Regions from separate parts of the Affinirhizobium gouqiense genome, predicted to be linked through region 2. Evidence: predicted binding sites of a transcription regulator. Region 2 holds the regulator's gene; the other holds the start of a gene.
What was found. The regulator HrcA, encoded in region 2, represses chaperone genes, less so after heat shock. The targets are predictions, from matches to a motif close to GTTAGCACTCNCNNNNNGNGAGTGCTAAC.
Positions count from the first base shown of each region.

Region 1 (10,691 bases), on a different replicon from region 2:
CCTGCGCGTGGTGCTGGCCGATCGCCGCATCATTCATCTGCGGCCTTCCGGCAATGCGCCGGAAATGCGCTGCTATGTCGAAGCAGAGACCGAGGCGGATGCGCGCGCGCTGCTGGGCGAGGGGCTGGCGCTGGTGCGCCGATTTGCCGGCGCCTCGCAATGACCCGACCGACCCATCCGTTTGCTGTTCATTCCCGAAGCTGGAGAATTCTATGAGCCAGAAGATCATTCCCGTTATCATGGCCGGCGGCAAGGGAACCCGGCTCTGGCCCCTGTCGCGCGCCAGCGCGCCGAAGCAGTTCATCAAGGTCGTCAACGACAGGACGCTGTTCCAGGAGACCCTGGAACGGGTGGCGGATCCTGAGATCTATGCCGCGCCGGTGGTCATCACCAATCAGGATTTCCGCTTCCAGGTGGCCGAACAGGCGCGGGAAGTGGGCATTGACCTGTCCGGCATCCTGCTGGAGCCGGTGGCGCGCAACACCGCCGCCGCCATTGCCGCGGCCGCCTTCTTCCTGACCGCCCGCTTCGGCGAGGATGCGATCCTGCAGCTGCTCGCCTCCGATCATGAGATCGATGCCGGCACGGCCTATCGCCAGGCGATCGAGACCGCCCGCGAGACCGCCAGAAGCGGCAAGATCGTCACCTTCGGCATCACGCCCACCGAACCGGTCACCGGCTACGGCTATATCGAACAGGGCGAGCCGTTGAAGAGCGGCGCCTATACGGTGAAGCGTTTCGTCGAGAAGCCGGCCGCCGACAAGGCGCAGGACATGCTGGAAAAAGGCGGCTTCTACTGGAATTCCGGCATCTTCATGTGCAAGGCAAGCCTCTTGCTGAGCGAGCTGGAACATTTTGCCCCAGACGTCCATGCCGCGGTCAAGGCCTCGGTCGACAAGGCCGATACCGATCTCGATTTCGTCCGCCTGGAAGAGGCGAGCTTTGCCCAGAGCCCGGACATTTCGATCGATTATGCGGTCATGGAAAAGACCCGCAATGCCGCGGTCGTCGCCTCGAGCTTTTCCTGGTCGGATCTCGGCAGCTGGGATGCCGTCTGGAAGCTCGGCGACAAGGATGAAGGCGGCAATGTCGTGCTCGGCAATGCCACGGTGCTGAATACGGAAAATTCCCTCGTCCTGTCGCGCTCGGCGCATCTGGCCGTGCAGGGTCTGAAGGACGTTGCCGTGATCGCCAGCGAGGATGCCGTCTATGTCGGGCGGCTGGCCGATGCGCAGGAGGTCGGCAAGCTGGTCAAGCTTCTGGCCTCTTCCAAGGCCAGCTCGGCCCTGACCGAGACCCATCCGACATCCTATCGTCCCTGGGGCGGCTATACATCCCTGCTGCATGGCGACCGTTTCCAGGTCAAGCGCCTCTTCGTGCTGCCGGGCAAGAAGCTGTCGCTGCAGAAGCATTTCCACCGGTCGGAACATTGGGTCTGCGTCAAGGGTACGGCAGAGGTCACCATCGGCGATTCCGTCAGGTTCGTGCGCGAAAACGAATCCGTCTACATTCCCCAGGGCGAGTTGCATCGCCTCTACAATCCCGGCAAGATCATGCTGGAGATGATCGAGGTCCAGACCGGCTCCTATCTCGGCGAAGACGATATCGTCCGCGTATCGGATGAATTCGGCCGCGGGACCTGAGCCGTCCTTTCCGACATGATCCAGAACCGGTGCGCCAGGACCTTTAGCACGCCCGACGGGCGGACAAGGGGTCTTGCGATCGCCGGATGTGGCGCGAGCGCGAGATCTTGCCATGAATGAAGCCCATCCTGCATTCGGCGAGAGAGGATCTCGCTGTGCTCTGGTGTCGATCGTCGTGCCGGTCTTCAACGAGGAGGATGCCGTGGCCCTCTTCGTCGAGACGGTCAGCATGCATTTGCCGGCCGGGATCGATCATGAAATCGTCTTCGTCAATGATGGCAGCCGCGACGATACGCTGGCTGCGCTTCTGGCCCTCCAGGCGCAGAATCCCGTCTTGCGCATCGTCGATCTGAGCCGCAATTTCGGCAAGGAAGCGGCCATGAGCGCCGGGCTGCAGCATGCCAAAGGCGATGCCGTCATCGTCATCGATGTCGATCTGCAGGAGCCGCCCGAACTCATTCCCGCCATGATCGCCAAATGGCAGGAGGGGTTCGACGTGGTCTATGGGCAAAGGGTGTCGCGCGCCAGCGACAGCCCGCTGAAGCGCGTCACCGCCGGCGGTTTCTACACCTGGTTCAACCGCATGGCGGATTTCAAGATCCCGGCCGATGTCGGCGATTTCCGGCTGATGGACCGCGCCGTCGTCGAGACCTTGAACGCGCTTCCCGAACGCGTCCGGTTCATGAAGGGTCTGTTCGCCTGGGTGGGCTTCAAGACCTATGCGCTGGAATTCGAACGGCGCGAACGGCAGGCGGGAACGACCAAGTTCAACTATTGGCGCCTGTGGAATTTCGCGCTGGACGGGATCACCTCCTTTTCCACCTTTCCGCTGCGCATCTGGAGCTATGTCGGCCTTGCCACCGCGGGCCTGTCCTTCCTCTACGGAACCCTCATCATCCTGAAGACGCTGATCCAGGGCGTGGATGTCCCCGGCTATGCATCGCTTTTGACGGTCACGCTCTTCCTCGGCGGCGTGCAACTGATCGGGCTTGGCGTGCTGGGAGAATATCTCGGCCGGGTCTATATCGAGGTGAAGCAGAGACCGCTCTTCGTCGCCAACAAGGTCTATGAGGAACGCCAGGACGGGCAGGCGGCCCGCGGCCAGGGCCGGATGGTCGAACCCGCCTCCGCTACCGCCTCAAATAGAGGTCAGGACGACGGCGGCAACGGGGGGCCCGGCGCAGGCTATGGCGGAAGCCAGGGTGTGGACCAGAATGGAGACCAGAGCGGAGGCCAGAGGGAAGCCCAAAGGGACGCCAAGGACACAGGGCCGGGGGCAAATCAGGATTTCGCATCATGATGCCGGCCGGCCTGGCACCGCATTATGCGAAATTCCGTCAGGTCGCGATCTTCGGCCTGGTCGGTGTCTCGTCCACCGCCGTGCATTACGGCGTGGCGCTTCTTCTGTCGCAGGCCATGCCGCTTGCCTATGCCAATCCGTTCGGCTTCCTGGCGGCCTTTCTCGTTTCCTATCTCGGCCATAGCCATCTGACCTTTGCGGTTGCAGAGGGACAGCGCCGCCATGCCGAGCGCCTGCCGCGCTTCGCGCTGGTGGCTGTCGCCGCCTTTTGCCTCACCCAGGCCATCGTCATGGCGCTGTCGGCCCTGACCGGATTGCCGAACTGGCTGATCCTGGCGATCGCCCTGGTGGTGGTGCCGGTCCTCACCTTCATCGCCGCCAAATTCTGGGTGTTCGGCAGCAAGGCGGCCGCGCCCCGAAGGGCATCCGACCCAACATCCGTCCGCCCGCCCGCTCTCTCGCCGGCGCATTCGGGCACACATCCAGCCACGCATTCGGGCGCGCTTCGAGGCGCGCTTTCATCCGCCGCAACCCCGGCCCTCTCATCCTATGGACTTGCCGCGGGCCTGGCGCTGGCCTTCTTTGCCCTGACCTATCCGCATCCGCTGCAATTCCTGCTCGGCGACAGCGTCTATTTCGAAATCGGCGACATGCCGCAGCATGTGACGGGCTGGCTGTTCTTCGCCAAGGATCAATGGCGCTGGCCGCTTCTGACGACGCAGCTCGTCCATCCGCCGCAGGGCATCCATATCGCGCTGACGGACAGCATCCCGCTGGCGGCCCTGCTGGTGAAGCCGTTTTACGCCTGGCTGCCGGAGAATTTCCAGTATTTCGGCCTCTGGCATCTCATCAACAAGCTGGTCTTGGCCCTGGGAGCCGTTTTTCTCCTGCGCAGCCTGCAGCAGAAAAGCCTTGTTCTTGCTCTTGCCGCCGCCTGCCTTGCCCTTTTATGGCCGGCCTCGCTTGCCCGCCTGACGCATACGGCGCTCGCCACCCATGGCCTGCTGCTGGTGGCGCTCGGCCTTTACTTTCGCAGCGTCGCAACAGCCGGCGCGCTTCACCGTCACAGCCTGGCCTTTGCCGCTCTCAACAGCGCGCTTCTGCTGATCCATCCCTATCTTCTGGCCATGTCCTTTGCGATCACGCTTGCCGCGGCCGCCGATTGTGGGCTGCAGCGCCGCCAGGCGCTCGGCGCGATCGAAATGGCGCTGTCGAGCCTCGTCGCGGTGGGCGGCCTTGCCCTCCTGCTCGGCTATGGCGGCAGTCAGTCCGATACGGCCGATACCTATCGCATCTTCAGCATGAATCTGTTGAGCCCGGTCTGCGGCGGAGCCCTGTGTGCGGCCGTCGATGCGACGGGCGGACAATATGAAGGGATGAACTATCTCGGCCTGGGCGGCCTCCTGATCGTGCTCCTGGCGCTTGTGCGCTGGCAGGGCAGGGCGGTGGAGCGCTTTGTCCGGCGCCATCCGGTCTTCCTGCTGATGCTGCTCGGCCTGACGGTCTATGCGCTGTCGAACCAGATTTTCCTCGGCGGCGAGAAGATTGCCAGCTATCCGCTCTTTGCACCCCTGTCGGTCCTGACCAGCATTTTCCGTGCCGCGGGCCGCTTTTTCTGGCCTGTCGGTCTTTCGCTGCTCTTTCTCTCGCTGGTTTATGCCTTCAGGGGACGCAGCATCTGGTTCACCCTGCCAATGCTGATCCTGGCGCTTTGCCTGCAGTGGTTCGACACGCAGCCTCTGCGGCAGGCCAATCTTGCGCTCCTCTCCATGCCGCGCCCCTTCGACTATAGCGGCTGGAACAGCCTGGCCATCGACCGGATCGACATTGATCGGCCCTATGGCTGCGACGCGACGATCGAGAACATGAAATATCTCTATTTCCAGATCGTCGCGGCGCGAAAGGGGATCGCCATCAACACCGCCTATCTGGCCCGGGCGCAGAATGACTGTCGGCAGGAGACAGGCGCCGATCGCCTGGAGCCGGGCGTTCTGTCGGTCTTTCTCGATCCGCCGCCGGCCGGGCCGCTGGCCGATGCGATTGCCACAGGCCTTGCCACCGGCTCCTGTTTTCGGTGGAGCTATTGGAAGACCATCCTGTGTCTCAAGGGGGCAAGGCCGCAGGACTGGCAGGCGCTTCGCCTGCCCTGAGGGCCGGGATCTGGGTGCAGGCGCTCGAAAAGCGATCAGGAAGCGCTGAGGACATGCCCAGGACGTGCCGAGGACGCGTATTGAAGCGCCCTGAGCCCAAGCGCATTGCCGGCGCTACCAGTCGCGCGCCGAAAAGCCCCCGGTCGCCCATTCGGTGATCCGCCGATGGGCGGCAGGATCGAGATCCGCCGGCAGGCTGTCGAGGCCGAAGAAACGGCTTTCGACAATTTCCAGCGTGCCGGTGAAATCGGTCTCCTGGGCAACGCTGACCGTATAGAAGACCACGTGTTCGCGGCTCAGCCTGTCGGATTTGAGATAGATCTGGCGCAGCACAGGACGGTCGAGCGGCATGAGATGTCCCTCCTCGCGCAATTCCGCCAGAAGCGCCTCCTCGCTGCTCATGCCATTGTCTATGCCGCCGCCCGGCAGGTGCCAACCGGGCGTATAGCTGTGGCGCACCAGATAGACGTCCTTGCCGTCGCGGGTGCAGATTGCCCGCACCGACAGGACCTTGCCGCTGAAAAGCGCATAGCGCAGCAGGAGGATGTGCGAGAATATTCGACTTAATGCGGAAGCGAGATGCAATTTCATCGGCATTTGGTATCGTAACTTGGCGGGTGATGCATCTTGCTATGTGGGGTCGACGATCACTGACAGGTTTGCGGCAAGGTTTGTGGCCAGGATTGTGGCCAAGAGAATTCGGGGGAATTGAAATGGCATCTTATGTCTTGTCCGGACCGAAATGGGGAAATCCGAGCTATGGAACCTCCGGCGGCCAGATCTTCTGGAGCTTTGCCGGCCGCAGCTGGGGCGGCTATGCCTTCCAGCCTCTGGCCGATCCCACCTTCCAGCAACTGGTGCGGGACGCCTTTGCCGCCTGGGAGACGGTGGCCGATATCGATTTCGTCGAGATCGCCGATGGGACATCGGCCAATATCCGCGTCGGCTGGGACGCCATCGACGGCGCCGGGCAGACCCTGGGCGAGGCCAGCTGGCAGGCAAGCTCGTTGAACGGCATCAGCTACTCGATCAGCGGCGCGGAGATCCGCTTCGACCTGGCGGAAAGCTGGTCGTCGAGCAAGACCGTGCTGGGCGCTACGCAGTCGAATTTCTACACGACGGCGGTGCATGAAATCGGCCATGCCATCGGGCTTGGCCATCCCGACGACAAGACCCAGATCATGTATGCCTTCGCCAATGACCAGCTGACGCTGAACACCGGCGATATTGCCGGCGCTCAGGCTCTGTATGGCGCGGCGAAGAAGACGGCGGCAACCGCCGGCAATGATGTCTTCGTCCTGTCGGCCGGCAATGACGTGATCGACGGCCTGGCCGGAACCGATACCGCCGTCTTTTCTGTCGGCCGCGCCGCCGTCACCATTGCCAAGGCCGGCGCCACCGTGACGGTGACGGGGCAGGGGACCGACCAGCTGACCAATATCGAGCGGCTGCAATTTTCCGATGGCACTCTGGCCTTCGATACCAGCGGCAATGCCGGGCAGGTCTACCGCCTCTACAAGGCGGCCCTCGACCGGGTTCCGGATGGTCCCGGCCTCGGCTTTTGGATCAAGCAGATCGATGCCGGCAAGGGCGATCTTATCTGGATGTCGGCCAATTTCATCGATTCACAGGAGTTCCGCTCCACCTATGGCACGCCGCAGACGGTGACCAATACGGCCTTTATCAGCCTGGTATACAAAAATGTGCTTGGCCGCGCGCCCGATTCCGACGGCTTCGGCTTCTGGGACGCCAAGCTCTCGACCGGCTATCAGCGCGAAAGACTGATGGCCGATTTCTCCGAAAGCGCGGAAAACCAGGCCAATGTCGCCGCCGCCATCAAGGACGGCATCTGGTATGTCTGAGGCACGGGCTGAAGGATCAGCCTGGGTGCGTAATTCATCCAAGTTGTGAGGCTATCACGTCTTGGGCAAAAGAATTTCTTTTGCTGGTGCCTCGTCTTTCCAAGGCGATCATTATTCGTCTCTCACATTACCGAGATCCATGACATGGGCAGGTAGGTGTGGAGTTGCACCTACGTTGATGCGGCAGCAGACCACTCCAACTGCTTCGTTGTTAAGATCTTCACATCGAAGCAAATCTAACATGTGAACACAAGCAGGTTAAGATCAAAACATACGTGTGAACGCACGCTTTAGGACATCTATCAAACCACACGAGTTAGTCGTGTGGTTTAGCCGAGTGCTCAGGTCGAGTGGTGAACCCCGGAGCCGCGTGAGGCCGTCTTTGGCGCTCGCACGGAGGGCGCAAGGGCGAAGAGCGAAGCGTCCCTTGCGCCTGAGTACGAGGGACAGACAAAGGCCTTCAGAAGCGGTTTGGCGGTGAACCCTGGTGAGCGTTCCAACGGAAAGGGTGCGAAGCGAAGCGGAGCGGAGCCAGTCGAGAGGTGAAATTTGGTTGAAATTGGGGGATAGTGCTTTAGGTTTAGAGTGGCAGGATACGCAAAAATGTTTTACATTTTGCATCACGATCGTGGGACAAGCCCACGATGACGGTCGCAAGGCTCCGGGAAGGCTTAATTGATTGACGAGTAAAGACACGATCGAAGTGCCGACAGCCAAGCAACGCAAGGGGCGTCTCATCAACGTCCGCGTCAGCGATGCAGAGCATTCGGCTATCGAAGAAGCGGCCAAGTCGGCCGGTATGAGTGTGTCTGCTTTTTTCCGTTCTCTGCTCCTCGAGGGTGCTGGCGTTCGACCTATTCTGACTGCGGAAGACAGGTTGATCATGGCCGCATTGCTCGAAGACATGCGGATGATCGGCATCAATTTGAATCAGGTCGCCCGCTCCCTGAATGCAGGAAAGAGTGTCCATCCCTCAGAGCTGGACATCAACCTTGGCAACGTCCAGCGGATTCAGGCGGCCGTAATGAGTGAGCTGCGGACATTTTCGCGCCGTGCCGGGCATGAGCGCCGAGGCGAGGTGTAGGCCGTGGAGTTCTTTTTCGGCACGTTCACAAGCGAATGGGAGCAAAGGCGCGCGGCGCTATTGCACGAAATGACGCTTGGCGGCCGTCGGAGCGCTGTCGAGGAAGAGCTTGAGAAGAGACTGAAGAATCTGCAGCACCAGGTTGGGATGTCGAAACGGGGCTCAGGATCTAGGGGAGGCCTGAGGACTTCGGCATTCAACGTGTCATCCCCTTCGAGTTCGGTCGCTGCCGGTTCGGGTGCTATGCGATCAATGGATGTTCGTCTTGCGAGCGTTGCCAAAGGAAGCCAGCCAGCAGTTGTCAAACTGGCTTCCTACGGTGGTGGCGCCCGCGTCGGCTCGATGCTCAACTATGTTTCCAGAGGGGGGGAGCTGAAGGTTGAGAACGAGAACGGCGAGACGTTGCGTGGCCGTGAGGAGCTGGCGCGTCTCCGTGGCGATTGGGATCACCTTTTCCAAAACAGGACCGAGAGCCGCGATATCGGCGCGTTTAGCGTCGAGGTGAGCGTTTCCGGCGGCTCGAACCCGCATGAGATGGTGCGGGACATTCTCAGCAGTGGCTTTGGTGATCGACGCTACGCTTACTCTGTCGAAACCCGAAACAATGGATCGCTGAAGGTCGAGGGCTATGTCGTGCTGCGCAGCGGGCAGGGCGAGCGGCTGACGGCTGACGCGAAGGCGGCCGCCATCGTTCAGGAGCGTTTCAACGCCAGCGCCGTTGCGAAAGAGGCCCCTGCGGCTTTCTCGTTCACAGGCTATGGCAACGGCGTGGAATATGGCGCTGCCAAGTTGCGAGACCTGATCGCGCAGCGGAACGACGTTCGAGACGATCAGGGACGTTCGATTGCCGATGACAAGGCTGCGGGCGACCTGGTGCAAAAGGAATGGCGGGATGAGCTGCACAGCCGCAAGAGCCGTGACGTGATGCACGTGATCATGTCGGCGCGTGCCGGCACGGATGCTGTCGCGTTCGAAGGAGCTGTTCGCGACTTCCTGGCTGAGCAGTTTGCGGGCCACGGTTATGTATTCGCTATGCACGATCCGGAGAACGATCCGAAAGAAGCAGGGGAGGGGGGCAAGCGGCCGCATGTTCATGCCCATGCCATCGTGACGATGCGGTCGGAATCGGGCGATCGGATCGAGACGACTCCGGCCACCTTCCGGCAATGGCGGGAGGTCATGGCCGAGAAGGCGCGTGACCACGGCATCGATATGGAAATGACCGATCGGCGAGAGTTCGCCACGCCGCCAGCCTTCATGCGAAATCAGGTTCGCGCCGTCAAGCATGACGGTCGAACCGAGCATGTAGGCACCAGCGAGCCGGCACAGGCGCGATATGACGCAAAGCGAGCTGGTCGGCGCGTGGTGGCGACGAGCCAGAGAAGCCGCCAGTACATTCTAAATGCTCAGGAGACATGGCAGAAGATTGCAGTCAACGCCGGCGACACAGTGGTTGCGGCCTATGCCGCTCAGCATCGCTCCTATCTCGAAAGCGGCCTTGCCCAGGTGGATCAATCGCCTGCTGGTGCCGTCATTCATGCGGATTTTGGCCGTGATTACCGCTCTAATATGGTCGCAATCAGAGACATGTTGTCGGAGGCAAAGGACATGCGCGAGCAGACACGCCCAGAGTTCGAAGCGTACGAAAAGACGGTTGAAACGGCACTATTCAACCTTCAGCGCAGCGCTGGTCCAGAGGACCGGTCAGGCTTCGAAGAAGTTTCCTCCCTCGCTCGCGAGATCGTCGATCTGCGCAGGCAGATGCTCGAAATGAGTGAACTACAGCGTTCGGAAGAGCCCAATAAGGATGCAACACGGCCTACCGATAGCACGAAAGCAAATGCCGCACAGCAGGGTGTTTCCCGTCTCCACCAACTGGAACGTGAAAGAAGTGAACAGAGGGAGCATAATCAAGACGACCGTGATCGCTGAAATCTCATGCAAATCCGTCGCAAATTGGGAAGCCTTCAATACTTTATGGCTTGCAAGTTAGGTCCTGCCATTCCTGTGCTGAACTCTTCAAATAAGTGTAGCTTTACAAATAGAAGACCCAGTGCAGACGGAAACGAGCCGGACCTTTTGCCAAAAATCTTATTGAGGAGAGAAGATCGCTATGGCGAGATGGAAGGAAGCCCTGGCGGCTGGCTTGTGGTCACGCGTAAGCCTTGCGGGCATGGTCGTTACAATGCTCTGGCTTGTCGCGCGCCCGGCGACCGCCGAGGCGGTGTTCGCCAGGCCGACCGCCGCATTCCTTGACAGTATCGGCGTCGTTTCGACCTTCGAGGATCGTGGACAGCCTGATGCCGAAACGCTCGCAATGGTTCGCTATGGCGGTTTCCGCTGGCTGCGGGGCGGGATCGAAGGCCTGACGGAAAAAGGCCCTCTCCGGATCGACAGCTTTCTGCGGCTGCACCGCGAAGCCGGGGTCAAGATCAGCTGGGGCCTTGTCAGCGGCAGCGCGGATCTCGATCGGCTCCTGTCGACCGGGCGCATCCTGGCGAAGGCGGGTGCGCTTCTCGCCTTCGAGGGCAATAACGAGCCGAACAACTGGCCGGTGACCTATCGGGGCGAAAAGGGCGGCGGCCGGTTCTCCTGGCTGCCGGTGGCCAAGCTTCATGCCGACCTCTACCGGGCGGTCAAGGCGGATCCCCT
Region 1 is NZ_CP129379.1:40,102-50,792, reverse strand. Features, by position in the region: gene QTJ18_RS00195 (phosphomannomutase) at 1-163, shown strand, start outside; gene QTJ18_RS00190 (mannose-1-phosphate guanylyltransferase/mannose-6-phosphate isomerase) at 213-1,643, shown strand; gene QTJ18_RS00185 (glycosyltransferase family 2 protein) at 1,756-2,943, shown strand; gene QTJ18_RS00180 (DUF6311 domain-containing protein) at 2,940-5,093, shown strand; gene QTJ18_RS00175 (NUDIX domain-containing protein) at 5,208-5,690, opposite strand; gene QTJ18_RS00170 (DUF4214 domain-containing protein) at 5,807-6,955, shown strand; gene QTJ18_RS00165 (DUF6290 family protein) at 7,635-8,039, shown strand; gene QTJ18_RS00160 (relaxase/mobilization nuclease domain-containing protein) at 8,043-9,971, shown strand; gene QTJ18_RS00155 (glycosyl hydrolase) at 10,153-10,691, shown strand, end outside.
Region 1: the regulator HrcA is predicted to act here: its motif matches at 7,443-7,471, upstream of QTJ18_RS00165 (DUF6290 family protein).

Region 2 (10,691 bases):
AAGACGCTGACGCCGCGCTCTTTCCCGGAAATCGGCCGCCGCTTCGGCGGGAGGGACCACACGACCGTTCTGCATGCGGTGCGCAAGATCGAGGAACTGATCTCTGGCGACACCAAGCTCAGCCACGAGATCGAATTGCTCAAGCGCTTGATCAACGAGAACAACGCCTGATCGGCAGGAGCGCGGCAATGACGCAACCCGTTGCCGCGACGGCCTCCTTCTACGCCGGAAAGGCGGCACAATACGCCGCCGATACCGGCGCTTTTCCAGTTCCAGCGCCACTTCAGCTGTTTGTCGCCTGCCTGCCGGCAGGCGCGCGCATCTTAGAACTCGGCTGCGGCAGCGGGCGCGATAGCGCCTGGATGCTGGCACAGGGCTTCGACGTGCATCCGACGGACGGTATAGCGGAAATGGCGGCTGAGGCTGCAAAGAGGCTGCCTGTGCCGGTCGAGGTTCTGCCGTTCGACCGGATCGAAGCGGTTGCCGCCTATCAGGGCGTCTGGGCGAATGCCTGTCTCCTGCATGTGCCACGCATCGATCTGCCGGACATAGTGCACCGTATCCGCCGGGCCCTGACGCCGGATGGCGTCTTCTTTGCCAGCTTCAAGGCGGGCACGGGGGAAGGCTATGATCGGCTCGGCCGCTATTTCAACTATCCCGATGCGACCTTTCTGCGAAACGCCTATGGCACCGGCTGGGCCAGTCTCGCCATCGATACGGCCGACGGCTCCGGCTATGATGGGGCCGAAACCCGCTGGCTGCATGTCTTGGCCAGGCGCAGCTGATCCACAAAGCGGATCCGGACGGTGCCGCTATACAAAGTGCGGGCCGCGCAAGGTTCAGAAGATTGCCGGAAATCGGGTGGCCTGACGCGACACGTGCTGTAGACCTCGTCCGATCAGAGCGGAGATGGCGACATGCAAAGAGCAATGACGGTGGTGGAATGGCTGATGCTGCTGGCGCTCTCCCTGTTGTGGGGCGGCTCCTTCCTGTTCAACGGCATCCTGGTGCAGACCTGGCCGCCGCTGACCATCGTCACGGCCCGCGTCCTGCTGGCCGCGCTCGCGCTGTGGGCCTTCATCCGCCTGTCCGGTCTCGCCATTCCGCGCGGCGGCAAGGTCTGGCTTGCCTTTTTCGGCATGGGCCTCCTCAACAATGTCATTCCCTTCACCCTGATCGTCTGGGGGCAGACTCAGATTGCCAGCGGACTTGCTGCCATCCTGAACGCCACGACGCCGCTCTTCGGCGTCCTTCTCGCGCATGTGCTGACAAAGGATGAGACGCTGACGGTCAATCGACTGGCCGGCGTCGTGATCGGCATAACGGGGGTCGTCTGGATGATTGGCCTTACGGTCTTGGCGCCTTCGCCGTCTGGCCCCGCATTCGTCGATCTCGGCGGCGGGTCACTGTGGGGCGAACTGGCGACACTGGCGGCGGCGCTCTCCTATGCCTTTGCCGGCATATTCGGGCGGCGTTTCCGCAGCATGGGTCTTGCCCCGATCATGCCGGCGGCTGGACAGGTCACGGCGTCCGCGCTGCTGCTTGTTCCCGTGACACTGCTGGTCGATCGTCCCTGGACGCTTGCGCCCGGCGGCCTGGAGACGTGGAGCGCCCTGCTCGGCCTGGCGCTTTTCTCCACGGCCCTCGCCTATATCCTGTTCTTCCGGATCCTGGCGACCGCCGGAGCCACCAATCTGATGCTTGTGACGATCCTCATCCCCCCGAGCGCCATCCTGCTCGGCGCCCTGGTGCTCGGCGAGCAATTGGCGTTGCGCCACCTTGTGGGGCTTCTCCTGATCGGAATCGGCCTTGCGGCCATTGATGGCCGGCTGTGGCGGCGGATCATCATGCGAAGCCGCCCTGTGCAGTGACAGGAGCGATCAGGCTTCGGCGGAGAAGATCATTTCACGGCTTGTGTGCCGGTCGAAGGCTGCGCCGTCCCACCATCCGCAGACCGATTGGAGACGAAAGCCCGCCGCCATCAGGAGGTCTATGATCGTTTCCCTGTCCGCAAAGCGCAGCGTGCTCGCGCTGACGCGCTGCTCGCCGGTCCGCAGAAGCGTGTATACGGCATCGAAAGTGACATGATCGCCCTCGGCCTCCCGCCACTGGTAGTAGACCTCGACAGGCCCGATGCCGGTGAGCTCTTTCCTCTCGGCCGTCCGCTCGCGGGTCCAGTTTTGCCATTCCTGGATGGCCGGGTTGCGGCTTTCGAAGACCAGCCGACCGCCCGGCACCAGATGCCTGCGAATATTGCCGAGCGCGGCAAGCGTTGCCGCATTATCCGGAAAGACCTGAAAGACATGCGCCGTCATGATGGCCAGATCGAAGCGCTCGACCAGCTCGAAATCTTCGGCAAATGCCCGGACCCATCGCACCCGCCCGGCCAAGGGTTTGCGCGCCGCCACCGACAGCATGCCCTCTGCGGGATCGACGCCGGTGACCTGATGCCCCATCTCGGCCAGCGAAAGCGTCAGAAGGCCTGTGCCGCAGCCCACATCCAGAATTCGGCTGGGCGCCTTGGGCAGCGAGAGATAGAAGGCGCCATCCTCGCCGTGCTGGTTGAAGCTGTCGTAGAAGATCGCCATGTCCTCGCGGGCGAACTGGTCATCGACAATCATTCCGCTATTCCTTCCCTGCAAAACCTGGCGCGGCGGCGATCCTGCAGCCCGGCAATGACAGCCTTATGTCAGAAAGCCGGCATGCACAGCAGGCCTTGCCAGCCGGAGCCTCTCAGCAGGCGAGATCCGCCACCACGGCGTCCAGGATCAGCATGCCTTTCGGCGTGCAGCGAAGGCGGGAATTGCCGATGCGCTCGATGAAGCCGTGTTCCAGTAAAGTCTGCTCGCGCGCCGGATCGGGGTCGCGTTTCGACAGCTGCTGCCAGCGCGCCAGATCGACGCCTTCCCGCAGGCGAAGGCCCATCAACAGAAGTTCGTCGGCCTGCTCCTCCCGGTCGAGCACGTCCTGATCCACCATGCCATGGCCATTTCTCTCCACCAGATCGAGCCAGGCCTCCGGCTTGCGCTCGGTTGCCGTGGCGATCTTCATGCTGCGCTGGCTCAATCGGCCATGCGCACCGGGACCGATGCCGGCATAATCGCCGTAACGCCAATAAGTCAGGTTGTGGCGGCTTTCCGCCCCGGGTTTGGCATGGTTGGAGACTTCATAGGCTGGCATGCCGAAGCCGCGGGTGATTTCCTGGGTCGCCTCGTAAAGGGCCGCCGACTGGTCGCCATCGGGAACGATGAGTTTGCCAGCCTTGTGCAGGCCGTAGAAGGGCGTGCCTTCCTCGATGGTCAGCTGGTACAGCGACAGGTGATCCACGGCATAGGAAACAGCCTCATTGAGTTCCTTCTCCCAGGCCTCCACCGTCTGGTCCGGGCGGGCATAGATCAGGTCGAAGCTCATGCGCGGGAAGATCTCGCGGGCGAGCCGAATGGCCTTCAGCGCGTCCTCGACATCATGCAGGCGGCCGAGAAATTTAAGATCCCGATCATTGAGCGCCTGGACGCCGAGGGAGACGCGATTGACGCCGGCACTGCGATAGCCACGAAAGCGATCTGCCTCGACGCTGGAGGGATTGGCCTCCATGGTCACTTCGATGCCGGCCGGCACATGCCAGCGCGTAGCAATGCCATCGAGGATGCGCTCGACCGTCGCCGGCTCCATCAGCGAGGGCGTGCCGCCGCCGAGAAAGATGCTGGTCACGGTTTTCGGGCCCGACAGCGCCCGCATCGCATCCATTTCCGTCAGAAAGGCTGCGGCAAAGCGTGACTGGTCCACCGGCTGATGGCGGACATGACTGTTGAAATCGCAATAGGGACATTTGGCCGCGCAAAAGGGCCAATGCATATAAAGACCGAAGCCCGGTTCGCCGGTGTCGGGCAGGAGAGGGGCATCGGTGAGCAAGGATCAGGCTTCCAGGCAGGTTTCGACAAAAATCTTGAAGGCACGGGCGCGATGCGACAGGGCTTCGGGTTCCCCGGGCTTCCAGCCATGCTTTTCCTCGGCGCTCATTTCGCCGAAAGTCGTCTCATAGCCGGCCGGCTGAAAGATCGGGTCATAGCCAAAGCCCTGATCGCCGCGCGGTGCTTCAGCAATAACACCTTCCACCTCGCCACGAAACATTTCCGTATGGCCGTCCGGCCAGGCAAGGCAAAGCACGCTGACAAAACGGGCGCTTCGCTCGGCCGGCGTCATGGCGCCGCGATCGGAAAGTGCCTTTTCGACCTTTTCCATCGCCATGGCGAAATCGCGCGTGCCATCGGCCGTCTCCGCCCAATTGGCCGTGTAGACGCCGGGATCGCCGCCCAGCGCATCGACGACCAGTCCGCTATCGTCCGACAGCGCCGGCAGGCCGGAGGCTTTCGCAGACGCCAAAGCCTTGATCGCCGCATTTTCCTCGAAGGTCGTGCCGGTCTCTTCCGGCTCTTCGAAGTTCAGTTCGGCGGCGGATTTGGCCGAAAAGCCGAAGGGGCCGATGAGATCGGCGATCTCGCGGATCTTTCCGGCATTGTGGCTGGCCACGACGATGGTGCGGGTCTCAAGCTTGCGCATGGGGTGTTCCGTTCATGAAGTCCAGAGAGTGCGTGGCGCGATTTCCAGGCTATTGCCCGCCGGGTCGCGAAAATAGAGCGATCGCAGTCCGCTTGGCCAGGTGACGCTCGCTTCGATCGCGACGCCAGCCGCCTGCAGACGCTGCGCCATGGCGTCGAGATCATCCGCGGTGACGGTGAAACAGGCATGCCCGGAACCCTTTGTCCCATGCGGGGGCACTGGAAAGGGATCGCCATCCGCCGGCTGCATGGTCTCGTCGGGATTGAAGATCAGGAGAATACCCGCGCCGCAGCGATAGAAGATATGTCTGTTGCCGCCCCGGCGAATGGTCTGAAGTCCAAGCACGCCGCCATAGAAGGCTTCGGCCTTGTCCAGGTCGTCCACATAAAGGGCGGTTTCCAGGATCCCGTCGATCATGACACGCCCTTGTCAGCCAATGGCCTGCTTCTGCATCTCGACCAGCTGCGCCGTGCCGGCCGCGGCGAGATCAAGCAGGGTGAGAAGCTCGTCGCGCGAAAAGGGCTTGCCTTCCGCCGTGCCCTGCACTTCGACAATGCCGCCCGAGCCGGTCATGACGAAATTCGCATCCGTTTCGGCGGCCGAATCTTCCAGATAATCGAGGTCGATGACCGGCTGCTTGGCGAAGATACCGCAGGAAATGGCGGCGACATGATCCTTCAGGACGCGCTCGACCTTGATCATCTGCCGCGACTCCATCCATTTCAGGCAGTCGTGGAGCGCCAGCCAGGCCCCGGTAATGGCCGCGGTGCGGGTGCCGCCATCCGCCTGGATCACATCGCAATCCACCGTGATCTGACGCTCGCCGAGCGCTTCCAGATCAACCACGGCGCGCAGGGAGCGGCCGATCAGGCGCTGGATCTCCTGCGTGCGACCACCCTGCTTGCCGGCAGCGGCTTCGCGCTTCATCCTCTCGCCCGTGGCGCGCGGCAGCATGCCGTATTCCGCCGTCACCCAGCCCTTGCCGGAATTGCGCAGCCACGGGGGCGTCTTGTCCTCGAGGCTTGCCGTCACCAGAACATGCGTGTCGCCGAACTTCACCAGGCATGAGCCTTCCGCATGCTTGGAGACATTGCGCTCAAAACTGACTTTGCGCATCTGGTCGGTTTTTCTGCCTGAGGGTCGCATCTGGTTCTCCTGACGGTTCGGTGACCCGCGTCTTAAGGCTCAAGGGCGGCTTTTGCAAAGGAAAAGCCGGTTCAAGGCGCGCCTGCGGGGCGATGGGCGACGAAATCTCTTTTGCCAATGGCGCAGCACGCATTATATTCCATCAATAGCAATCAATGATTGGGTACGATGCGCCAGGGTGACATTCAAACATCGGCAGGCAAGGATAGTGGTTCCGTGCTCGATGACCGCTCGCGCGAAATCTTCCGGCGGATCGTGGAGTCCTATCTGGACACCGGCGAGCCGCTCGGTTCGCGCAATCTGTCGCGCCTTCTGCCCATGTCGCTCTCGCCCGCCTCGGTGCGCAATGTGATGAGCGACCTGGAGGAACTCGGCCTCATCTACGCGCCGCATATCAGCGCCGGCCGCCTGCCGACCCAGACCGGGCTTCGCTTCTTTGTCGATGCCTTCATGCAGGTGGGCGATCTGTCGCCGGAGGAGCGGACGCATATCGAGCGGCAGATCAGGGCGGTGGACCGTGATCAGCCGATGGAAAGCCTGATGACGGAAGCCAGCCGCATGCTCTCGGGCGTCTCCCGGGGTGCCGGCATCGTCATCACCGCCAAGAGCGATCCGGTTCTCAAGCATGTGGAATTCATCCGGCTGGAGCCGACAAAGGCGCTGGCCATTTTGGTCGGCGAACACAACCAGGTTGAAAATCGCATCATCGAATTGCCGGCCGGCGTCACCTCGTCACAACTCACGGAAGCGGCCAATTTTCTCAATGCCCATCTGACCGGGCAGACGCTTCCCGAATTGCGCGGCCAATTGAAGACGCTCAAGGACGAGGTGCAGACCGAGCTGGATTCGCTCTCCCAGGACCTGGTGGAGCGGGGCCTGGCGGTCTGGGCCGGCGACAACGAGGATGGCAAGCCGGCCAGGCTCATCGTTCGAGGCCGCGCCAACCTGCTTCAGGGGCTGGTGGGCACGGATGATATCGACCGGCTGCGCCTCCTCTTCGACGATCTGGAGAAGAAGGACAGCCTGATCGAAATCCTCGAACTGGCCGAGACGGGACCCGGTGTGCGGATCTTCATCGGTTCGGAGAACAAGCTGTTTTCCCTGTCAGGCTCCTCGCTGATCGTCGCGCCCTATCGCGACGACGAGGATCGCATCATTGGCGCGGTCGGTGTCATTGGCCCGACCCGGCTCAACTATTCCCGCATCGTGCCTATGGTGGATTATACGGCACAGCTCTTGAGTCGTCTGACACGCAATCCTCTCTAAGCCGGTTCCGGAAAAGTGCCCACGGTTTTCCGGCCAGAACCGGCGTTGGAACCTTAAACTATGCGGACGCAGCATTGGCAGGCCAATGCAAGTCTGCTTTAGAGCCCTTTGCTTATCCTGAAGCCAAGCCTTGATTTTTTGCCGGCAAACCTCGATATCGGGCTCAAATCCAACCCCTTACCGGAGAACGTCATGACCGACGAGACGAAGAAGAACGGACCTGACGCGTCTGAGAACGAGAACGTCGCGGAAGCTGTCGCATCCAGGCTGGAAGAGGCGGCATCGACGGCTGCCGAGCAGCCGCCGGCGGCGCAGGAGTCGCTGGAGGCGCTGCGGGCGGAAAACGAGCAATTGCGCGACCGCTTCCTGCGGCTGGCGGCCGAGATGGACAATCTGCGCCGCCGCACCGATCGCGACGTCAAGGATGCCAAGTCCTATGCCGTGACCGCCTTTGCACGGGACATGCTGGCCGTTTCCGACAATCTGCGCCGCGCTCTCGACAGCATTCCCGCCGATGCCAGGGAGAGCGGCAATGCCGGCCTCACCGCGCTGATCGAAGGCGTGGACATGACGGAGCGCGCCATGCTGTCGGCGCTCGAGCGGCACGGCGTGCGCAAGATGGAAGCCGACGGACAGAAATTCGATCCGCATTTCCATCAAGCCATGTTCGAAGTCCCCAATCCCAATGTGCCGAACAATACCGTCGTGCAGGTCGTCCAGGCCGGCTACGTGATCGGCGAGCGCGTCCTCAGGCCTGCCATGGTGGGCGTGGCCAAGGGTGGTCCGAAATCCGAAGCCAATGCCGCAGAAGCCGGCGCCGATACCGACAAGGCCTGAGAGAGGGCCGCCGACGGGGAAGGGCCGCCGCTTGGGCGGCCGGACCCTCGGAGACGAGAGCATGAAAAAAGGGCCCGCTTGCGACAAGCGGGCCCTTTTTTCATCGTTCGCGTCGCGCCGCCGCTCAGGCGGCGTTCGAGGCCTGTTCTTCATTGAGAAAGGCATAGATGGCCGATGCGGAATCCGTCGCCCGGAGCTTGGCCACCAGTTCCTGGTCCCGCAGCACCCGTGCAATCCGCGACAGCGCCTTCAAATGATCCGCGCCAGCGCCTTCCGGCGCCAGAAGAAGAAAGACGAGATCAACCGGTTCGTCATCAAGCGCTTCGAAATCGACCGGCGTTTCGAGGCGTGCGAACAGGCCCCTAATCTGGTCGATGCTCGAAAGCTTGCCGTGCGGTATGGCAATGCCATGGCCGACGCCGGTGGAACCGAGCCGCTCTCTCTGGAGGATCACGTCGAAGATTTCGCGCTCTGGAACGCCGGTCAGCTTGGCAGCCTTGGCTGCGAGTTCCTGCAACAACTGCTTCTTGGAGTTCACCTTGAGGGCGGGGATTATTGCATCTTGCTGCAGCAGGTCTGCCAACGCCATTCTTTCCATCCTTCTTCCCCCTTAAGCATGGTGGGGGGTATGGGAGCGTCGCGGACGCTCCCGTCAGGCTTTTATCCCTTGATACTGGCGGCGTCGATCCAGCCAATATTGCCGTCGTTCCGGCGGTAGACAATGTTCAACTGACGCTCCGGATTCCGGAAGAAGAGCACCGGCTCATCCGTCATGTCGAGTGCCATCACCGCGGAAGCCACGGTCATGGTCTTCAGCGGTTTCGAGCTCTCCGCCACGATCGTGGGGGCGAAGTCTTCCGGTATTTCCTCGGCCTCGTCCGGCACGCGGTCCATGACCGTGTAGGCAATCTCCCCATAGCCGTTGGAGGTTGCGCCAGCATGGTGGTCCCGTAGTTTGCGCTTGTAGCGGCGCAAGCGCTTCTCGATCCGCTCGGCAGCGGCATCGAAGCTCACCTGCGGATCGTTCGCCTCTCCTGCGGCATGCAACACGATGCCGGTGTCGAGATGAACCTTGCAATCGGTGGCAAAACGGGACCCTGATTTCTCAACGATCACCTGTCCTGAATAGCCGCCGTCGAAGTATTTGGTAACCGCCTCCCCGATATGGCCCTCAATACGCGTTCTGAACGAATCGCCGATTTCCATATGTTTTCCGGATACACGCACACTCATGGAATTCTTTCCTTCTTGTCGTGACTTGCGTTGACCAGTCTACGTCAAGCGGCTCACGCATCCAAGCGTCTCGGTGAGCGCGGGGGCCGTATTCGGTCGGAAATGCTCTTGATCGCGCGTGACCGTCGGTGAGCGTCTGTCTCTTTCTGTCGATGCGGCGCGCTTCTAGCGGTGCCTCTGGCGAAAGTCAACGCCCCCGCCGGAAAGCCGGCGGAGAAAGCCCGCAATTTGGGCCGGAAACCCTTCATTTCGCGGGGAACATGCGTGCTGCATCAGCCGGCGGCAAGCTTTGCCAAGGCCTTCTTTTCGCGGCGGCGCTGCACCGAAGAGGGGATGTTCATCGCTTCTCGATATTTGGCCACTGTGCGCCGGGCGAGCTCGACTCCGCCCTCTTTCAGACTGTGCACAATATCGTCATCGGACAGAACCGCATCCGGACTTTCCCTGTCGATCAGCATGCGAATCCGATGTCGCACGGCTTCGGCGGAGTGGCTGTCGCCGCCCTCGGCCGAACTGATCGAGACGGTGAAGAAATATTTTAGTTCGAACAGGCCGCGCGGCGTCAGCATATATTTGTTGGAGGTCACGCGGCTGACGGTCGATTCATGCATCTTGATTGCATCCGCGACCGTCTTCAGGTTGAGCGGCCGCAGGTGATCGACGCCATTGACGAGGAAGGCATCCTGCTGGCGGACGATTTCGGCGGCAACCTTCATGATCGTCTTGGCGCGCTGATCCAGGCTGCGGGTCAGCCAATTGGCGTTTTGCAGGCATTCGGACAGGAAGTTCTGATCTTCGCCCTGCCGCAGGACGGTCTTCGACACCGTCTGATAATAGCTTTGATTGACGAGGACACGCGGCAAAGTATCGGGATTGAGTTCGATGACCCAGCCTCCGTCGCCGCCCTCCCGAACAACGACATCCGGCGTGACCGCCTCCATGGTGCCGGTCTGGAAGGCGCTTCCCGGCCGCGGATTGAGCGCCCTGATCTCTGAAAGCATTTCGATCAGGTCTTCGTCATCGACGCCGCAGAGCTTGCGCAGGCTGGCAAAATCGCGCTTGGCCAAAAGCTCCAGATTGTCCAGCAAAGCGAGCATGGCCGGGTCGAGCCGGTCTTTCTGCCGCAATTGCAGTGCGAGGCATTCCTTGAGGGTTCGGGCATAGACGCCGGGCGGATCCAGGCCCTGCAGGGCTGAGAGCACCCGCTCGACCTCGCCGGGCTGCGTACCGAGCCGCTCGGCCACCTCGCCCGTCTCGCCTTGCAGATAGCCGTTTTCGTCCAGAAGATCCGTCAGGTGATGGGCAATCAGCCGGTCCGCGGCCGCGGATAGGAGGAAGGGGATCTGCTGGGCCAGATGATCGGCCAGGGTGACCGTGCCGGCAACGAAATCGTCGAGGTCAAAAGCCTCCGCCGCTTCGCCGCCCGGCATGGATTTCCACTGGCTGAGAAGTTCCGGCGCATCGGGACGCTGTGCCGGCGCATCATCGGGAAACACGTTTTCGAAATCCGAGTCCAGCCGGTCTGCCAGGTCGCCCGCGCTGGTGGTGTCGCGGTCGAACCAGTCCTCGCCCGCATCGGGGGAGGCGAGGCTCTCCTCCGCTGGGGATGCCTCTCTCGTTTCTCTCGCCTCGCGCGGCTCCGGCGGCTC
Region 2 is NZ_CP129382.1:3,188,221-3,198,911, forward strand. Features, by position in the region: gene dnaA (chromosomal replication initiator protein DnaA) at 1-171, shown strand, start outside; gene QTJ18_RS23420 (class I SAM-dependent methyltransferase) at 189-785, shown strand; gene QTJ18_RS23425 (DMT family transporter) at 918-1,871, shown strand; gene QTJ18_RS23430 (class I SAM-dependent methyltransferase) at 1,881-2,621, opposite strand; gene hemW (radical SAM family heme chaperone HemW) at 2,734-3,855, opposite strand; gene rdgB (RdgB/HAM1 family non-canonical purine NTP pyrophosphatase) at 3,916-4,560, opposite strand; gene QTJ18_RS23445 (VOC family protein) at 4,573-4,977, opposite strand; gene rph (ribonuclease PH) at 4,990-5,706, opposite strand; gene hrcA (heat-inducible transcriptional repressor HrcA) at 5,875-6,972, shown strand; gene grpE (nucleotide exchange factor GrpE) at 7,165-7,809, shown strand; gene ptsN (PTS IIA-like nitrogen regulatory protein PtsN) at 7,934-8,398, opposite strand; gene hpf (ribosome hibernation-promoting factor, HPF/YfiA family) at 8,470-9,042, opposite strand; gene rpoN (RNA polymerase factor sigma-54) at 9,315-10,691, opposite strand, start outside.